DNA from 2 places in the Metabacillus dongyingensis genome. Region 1 is predicted to be linked to the other one. Evidence: riboswitches for the same ligand, from Rfam matches in the RefSeq annotation. Region 1 holds a riboswitch; the other holds the start of a gene.
What was found. A riboswitch is a leader RNA that binds a small molecule or an ion and turns the genes downstream of it on or off. The one in region 1 is predicted to bind lysine.
Positions count from the first base shown of each region.

Region 1 (3,626 bases):
AATTAGAAAGGGTTCCATTGTGAATACCATAATGAGAAAGACAGAGAATATTGATATTCACATCGTGTCAGATGGACGATCTTAAAGGAGTTCAGGAGAAATGAATATTGCTTTTTTCCTTATACCCAAAAAGGAAGTTGTTTATTTAAACATTTATGCCACCATGAGGCAGGCGCTTGAACGAATGGAATATCACCGTTATTCAGCCGTTCCGCTGCTTGATGATGAGGGGAAGTACGTAACAACACTTACAGAAGGTGATTTGCTGTGGATGCTGAAAAACACACCTGATTTGCATTTTCATAACACAGAAAAAATCCGATTAACTGATCTTAATTACCATCGAAAGAATGAACCAATATCCATTCATGCTGAAATGGAGAACATTATTACAAGGGCGATGGAACAGAATTTCGTACCTGTTACAGACGATAAGGGAATCTTTATAGGTATAATCAGAAGAAGGGAAATTATTGAATATTGCGCAGCTCAGCTTTTGGGGAAAAAGAATTAAAAAAGGCTGCATTCAACATGCAGCCTTCTATTATATGGTTGAGCCAGTATCTTGTTTTTTCATATATTTCGTCAAAAACGGATAAATCACAAATCCTGCAAAGAAAAGGCCGACTCCAAGTATAAATGTTTTTATATCAGCAGTTCCTGTAACAATCACCCAAACAGAATAAATACAGGCTAGTGAGGCGATGATTCCGTCTTTTACTCTTGACCCTTTAATAAGATCATATGTCTCTCCTTTGGCAATCAGCTTTAAGAAGAAGATAGACGATACAAGGTATGGGAAAAGATAGGCAAGTGTAGCTGATGTTGTTAAGAATGTATAAGCTTCACTGATGGTTCCGGAAATCGTTGAGAAAATAAAGATTTGAGACATTAAATTCGTTATTATCAAAGCATTTTTCGGACTTCCTTTTTTATTTGTTTTAGCAAAGAAAGCAGGGAAAATACCTGATTTTGCAGCCTGGTACGGCACTTCAGATGACAGCAGAATCCATCCGATCGTTGATCCAAACAAAGATACGACAGCCAATAGTGCCATTGCATTTGCACCGGCATCGCCAATAATGATTGAAAGAACATCAACAAAAGGCTTGTCAGATGACTGCAGCTGATCGTGCGGCAGAACGCCCATTGTGATAAGTGTGATAATCATATAGATAAACACAGCAATAATTAGGCCAGTGATGGTCGCTCTTTTTACATCACGCTGAGAAGACGCGCGTCCTGACAGAATGACTGCCGACTCTATTCCTACGAATGCCCATAAAGTCGAGATTGCAGCAAATTGAACTTGATTTGTCAGCCCGTAAGTCACACCAGGCTCTGCTTCCACCGGGAAATAAAATTCTCCAAACGCTGCTGACTCCAGTGCAAATAAACCAGCGATGATGAAAAGCATAAAACCGATTACTTTTGAAGCAGTAGCCACAAAATTCAATTTGCCTGCACCGCTCAAGTTCGTTAAAAGAATGGTATGAGTGCCCCAAAGCAAAATGGTACAAACAATAAATGTAACGGCTCTTCCTAATTGAACATCCTGCGAACCAATTGAAAAAAGAATAGATTCGTCGGACATAATAGGAAAGAATGTAGAAAGGTAGCCTGCGAAGCTTGTGATGATCGCGACATTGCTGATCCAGTTTGCGACCCAATATCCCCACACCATGCTGAATCCGGCGACTTTTCCTCTTTTGGGAGTATCAAATAAAGCTTTAGCATAGCTTTGCGGACCTGCTGTAAGATCAGGTCTGCGGATTGATAAATTTCCGAATACAAGTGCAATCATTAAAACACCTAATCCGGTTACAAGCCAGGCGCTTGTGACGCCAAGCGGACTTGCGGTCTGTGCCAGTGTGCTTGGCAGCATAAAAATTCCGGAGCCCACCATATTTCCTACTACAAAGGCTGTTAAAAGCCAAAATCCCCATTTTTTCTGTTTCACTGCTGAAACCTCCTATAAATAGAACCATAATGTTATGGCTGCATAATTAGTGTGTGTATTTTTTGAAGAAATGGATCATTTTTGACAAACAAAAAGCGCATGGAACAAGTCCATGCGCAAAAATACACAAAAAACTCACTCAAAAATCTCATGATAGCACTCCACAGATTCTCTGTGGCAGTCCAGTACCTATTCGATACAGTCCCAGCAAGAAACAAAGTGGCTGTTTCAAACTTCGGCACCAAGTCCTTTCGAATTTGCAGTCAACAGCTCCACTAGCCTCTTGCAATCTACTCTTAATTGGTGCAACCTCTACCTCACCGAGATTATAGTGAGGATTTATAGTAAAAATAATATTTGAATAAAATAAAACTACCAATTCAGCTTCCTTTTGTCAATGGAATTCATGTATTTCTAAATTTTCCCTAAATAATATTGGCCGAATTTCATTTTGCAATTCATGGATAAATCAACTATAATTTACAAAGGCAGCGTTTTCTTTTTACTGATAAATAATCTATTAAATTGAGATGGAAGAAGGGTTCATAGTGAACTTAGGATTCGGCGAAATTATGTTGATCGTTTTTGTTGCATTGCTTCTTTTCGGACCGAAAAAATTGCCTGAATTAGGTAAAGCTGCAGGCAAAACGCTACGAGAGTTTAAGAATGCTACTAAAGGTCTTATGGACGACGATGATGCAAAATCAGATAAACAAATTAAATAAATAAAATTCGTAAAGGCTATGACACTTCGTCATGCCTTTTTCTTTTGTTTTTAGCCGGTTGAATTGTACAAATTTTTCGTTAATTGTTTTATAATGACAAGTGAGGGATTATTTAGTGTCCCGAAATACATAACAGGGGGAATGGCGATGAAAGCTGCTACGTATGCTGAAACGTGGGATTTAGATGTGTTTTTTGAAGGTGGAAGCAAATCTGTTGCCTTTAAAAAGTATTTAGAGGAGCTTGAAGTTGATGTTCCTTCATTTAAGGTGCAGGCAGAGAGCATCAAAGTACCTCAAACAAAAGAAGACAGCATCCTTTTAGGAGAGGTTCTTGAGAAATTTCAGGGTATTGCAAAACGGATGAGACAGGCAGGAGCTTTTGTCGGGTGTCTGCAGGCTCAGGATACAAATGATAAGCATGCCTCCGTGCTCCGGGGGAAGGTTACTCAACTCAGTTCTCAGTTTCAAAATGCTTTGGCAGCCTTTGATCAAAAGCTCGTTCAAGTTGACGATACGGTTTGGCCTGAGCTTGTAAATGCTGATGCCTTGACTGAATTAAAATTTGCCTTGACCGAGCGCAGGAACAGAGCAAAAAACAAACTGCAGATGGAGCAGGAAACACTGATCAATGCCTTGTCAGTGGACGGCTATCATGCGTGGGGACAGCTATATGATACTCTCGTCTCCAAAGTGAAAATACCATACAAAGAAGATGACAAAGTACATGAATTGTCTGTAGGCCAGGCAGCCAATAAATTCTCAAGCGCGGACAGATCAGTCAGAAAATCTGTGTTTGAAGAATGGGAAAAGGCGTGGGGAAGCGGTGCAGATTTATTTGCCCATACGCTGAACCATTTATCTGGTTTTAGACTGAATGTATATGAAAAGCGGGGCTGGGACGATGTTCTGAGTGAGCCGCTTGAAATCAACAGAATGAAACG
Region 1 is NZ_CP082944.1:4,391,936-4,395,561, reverse strand. Features, by position in the region: gene kdpDN (KdpD-like non-kinase potassium sensor) at 1-85, shown strand, start outside; gene K8L98_RS21845 (CBS domain-containing protein) at 101-514, shown strand; gene K8L98_RS21840 (amino acid permease) at 545-1,960, opposite strand; lysine riboswitch at 2,107-2,283, opposite strand; gene K8L98_RS21835 (twin-arginine translocase TatA/TatE family subunit) at 2,509-2,685, shown strand; gene K8L98_RS21830 (M3 family oligoendopeptidase) at 2,833-3,626, shown strand, end outside.

Region 2 (3,626 bases), on a different replicon from region 1:
ATGTTTATGTAGCCATCGCTGACCCAACTAGACGTAAATTGCTACGTTTGTTGGCGGAGGCAGAAGAGTTACCTCTTCACGAATTAACCGCTCAATTTCAAATGGGTCGTACTGCTGTTTCTAAACATTTGGCTATCCTTAAAGAAGCTGGTCTAGCTGCCGACCGTAAAGTTGGCAGAGAAACAAGGTATCGGCTGAATGCTGCCCCGTTAAGAGAAATTGAGGATTGGGTATCGTTTTACAGGAAATTCTGGAGTGAAAGAATATCTCTTTTAAACCAAATATTACAGGAGGAACAAAAAATGAATTTAACAGTATCCCAAGATTTTAATTTTAAGAGCCCGATCAATAAGGTGTGGAACGCATTAACAGATTCGGATACTCTTGCAAAATGGATAATGGAAAATAACTTTAAACCAATCGTAGGACATAAATGCCAATTCCGAAATGAGCAGTGGAATTTAATTGTAGATTGTGAAGTATTAGTAGTGGACGAGCCTTATAAGTTATCTTATACATGGGTAGGTGATCCGATAAACACTATAGTCACATGGACATTGAAGCAAGAGGATGAAACAACCTACTTACATCTTGAACAAACAGGATTCGAAAAAGAAGATCAAGCGTTCAATGGTGCGAAATATGGTTGGGCGCAAATGGGCGAAGATCTTAAAAAAGTATTAGAGGAAATGTAAGACCAAACTTCTGAACTCTGAACCTTTTTTTTGAGTATTAAGCTAACCTATAGGAAAAAGCAAACGGCTTAGTATAGGACTGATCCGTTTGCTTTTTTAGTGTAAATAATGATACAAAACACATTCCAAATTCAGATGCAATTTTGATTGCAATTTCGGTTTTTGCGATAGGATACGGATCCTGTCCTCTTTAGTGTGTTCTCTTAAGCAAGTACTTCAATGATAGTAGGCTGCAGGACTCTTTGCAGAGCTCTTTTTTCTTCATTGTTTAAAGGGACCAATGGTAAGCGGACATCTCCTACATTTAGTCCTTTCATATTCAATGCAGCTTTTACAGGTGATGGGCTTGGTGCAGTAAATAATGCTTTCATTATTGGGAGAAGGTTACGATGTGCAGAAGAAGCTTCATGAACATCACCATTATTAAAGGCATTGATCATTTCTTGCATTTCATTACCAATGATGTGGGAAGATACCGAAACAATCCCTGTTCCGCCGATTGCTAAGACTGGAAGAGTTAACCCATCATCGCCGCTGTATAACGTAAAATCACTATGTGTTTTGCTGATGATTTGTGCCATGGTATCTAAGTCGCCACTTGCTTCTTTTACTGCCACAATATTGTCTATCTTTGAGAGATGAACAATTGTCTCTACTGACATGTTTACAGCACTTCGTCCTGGGATATTATAAAGCATTACCGGCAATAGGGTTGATTGGGCAATTGCTTTAAAGTGCTGAAATAATCCTTCTTGAGAAGGCTTGTTATAATACGGAGTAACGAGCATAATCCCATCGACTCCTGCTTCTTCTGCCTGCCTAGTTAAGCTGATAGACGCTTTCGTATTATTCGAGCCAGTACCAGCTATAACTGGAACTCTTCCAGCAACAGCTTCTACCACAACTTTGAATAAATCCACTTTCTCTTCTGGTGTTAATGTAGGAGACTCTCCAGTTGTACCAGCTATAACTAATCCATCAGAACCATTATTGACTAAATAGTTCACTAAATTTCTCGCAGCGTTAAAATCAACCTCACCATTACGATCAAATGGGGTAACCATTGCTGTTAAAACTTGCCCAAAATTCATAACTTCACACCCTTTAATAGTATTATTTGAAATTCAGATGTTGTTAGAGACGTTCAAAAGGAAACGCAAAAAAGCAACAACGAGGGATTCGCTGTTGCAGCAGGAACAAAATTTTTCAAAAGTCGTTACCATTGCATAAGATAGCCCTCCATATAGTTTCCTATATGACAGTTCTGCATTTATTCAATAACAGAACCAGCTTTAAGAACATGAGATTCTTTCCGCTTCGGCAAATTCCCCTTTCCACAATAGTCATTGGACCTCATTATCCTCGCATTGTGTACTAATGGTTTTTGCTCCTCTATCTTCTCTTCAAATATTATTGAAGGGAAAATTTTATTTAATTGGTACTAATATAACAAAATATTCTTACTACTTCAAGTCGGATTTAGATCTTTTTTAAAATACAAGAATGATCTGTAGCATTTTTACGATGGAGCACAGCTAAAAAGCTGTCGAAGAAGTTAGAAATCAATGATTTTCAACAAATTAAGTGTTTTATGATAAATCTGTATGAAAAGTTACTCCATTTTATAGGCAGTTTTGACAATTGATATCTCTTATAGCAGGAATTAGTATTTATCTTAGTATACTAAGAATTTCAAGGAGGGGCGGACCACATGACTTATACAAAACGAACGACAGAAAGAAAAGATATAAAAATCCGTGACGTTTGGGAAAAGACAGAGAGGGATATGAAAAAAAGTCTAAAGGCATGCAAAAATGTAAGAATCTTTTTGGAATTATAAGTTTGAAAATCAGTAGGTAAACTGTGACTGATATATATCGTGTTTAACAGATGAGCATGATCTTATATTAAACTCCTATGAAATGACATAACCTGCTGTTTTAAGGGCCACTCTTTTTGATTGATATATATATTATGAAAGGGAATAAAGGAGAATTAATGAAACCAGGTGCATTTTTCTTAATAAAGAAAAATGCACCTGGTTTTTTAACATTTCTTATTTTTTGTATTGAAATAGTCCTGCAGGAAGTTGAGCATCCCAATTTTCTGGTATATCTAGACGCAGCGCATGAGCAACGACAGCAGCTGTATCTATATTTTCTACATCAGACAACACGGTGCCAGACTTAATTGACGTTCCTTTAGCAGTCCAGAAAATGGTCTGTTCTTCTGGGGAGGAACCACCATGACCATAACCTTTTCCGCCATGATCCGTTGTGACGATAATTAGAGTATCCTTCATCAGTCCTTCTTCTTCTAAAGCTTGGACAATTTGTCCAACATGCTGATCAGCTTTTTGTAATGCCTCATACCATTTCAGGCTGCCATAGCCATAGTTGTGGCCTGCACCATCCACTTCATCCAAATGGACAAAAATATTGCGGCTGTTTTTACCTTCTGCTTTTATATAGTCCACCGTTTTTTGTGTCGTATTATTATCGTTCCCGCCATTTACTTTATAAGCACCTGCAGAATCTTCAATAATTCCTTTATTGATCGGTGACCATGTAGTAAAGGAAGCTTGATTAAGCATAGGACGCTCTTGTTTCAGCAATTTCATATAAGATGGATAAGGATTTTTTTCAGGGTAAGGATTACCTGTATTTTCGTTATTCAGACCATGTTTTGAAGGTACAACTCCATGGAGCATGGATCCCCAGTTTTGCCCACTAATTGTCGGCAGCATTGCTTTTGCTTCATATGTTCCAGCGCCTTCACTCATTAGCTTCTGTATATTTTTTGCGTTTGCTTGCTGGTCTTTTACTCCATTCCCAGCTCCATCGATTCCAATAAATACGACTCGTTTGTAAAGAAAATCTTTCTTGTAAGGGGCCAGCTTATCCTTCATCATTTGCACATCTAAGCGATCCA
Region 2 is NZ_OK052578.1:297,986-301,611, forward strand. Features, by position in the region: partial or broken gene K8L98_RS26230 (ArsR/SmtB family transcription factor) at 1-302, shown strand, start outside; gene K8L98_RS26235 (SRPBCC family protein) at 303-695, shown strand; gene dapA (4-hydroxy-tetrahydrodipicolinate synthase) at 899-1,786, opposite strand; lysine riboswitch at 1,920-2,098, opposite strand; gene K8L98_RS26650 (hypothetical protein) at 2,407-2,535, shown strand; gene K8L98_RS26245 (alkaline phosphatase family protein) at 2,752-3,626, opposite strand, start outside.
Region 2: it holds a riboswitch for lysine, as region 1 does, so the genes downstream of both, dapA (4-hydroxy-tetrahydrodipicolinate synthase) here and K8L98_RS21840 (amino acid permease) in region 1, are expected to answer to the same signal.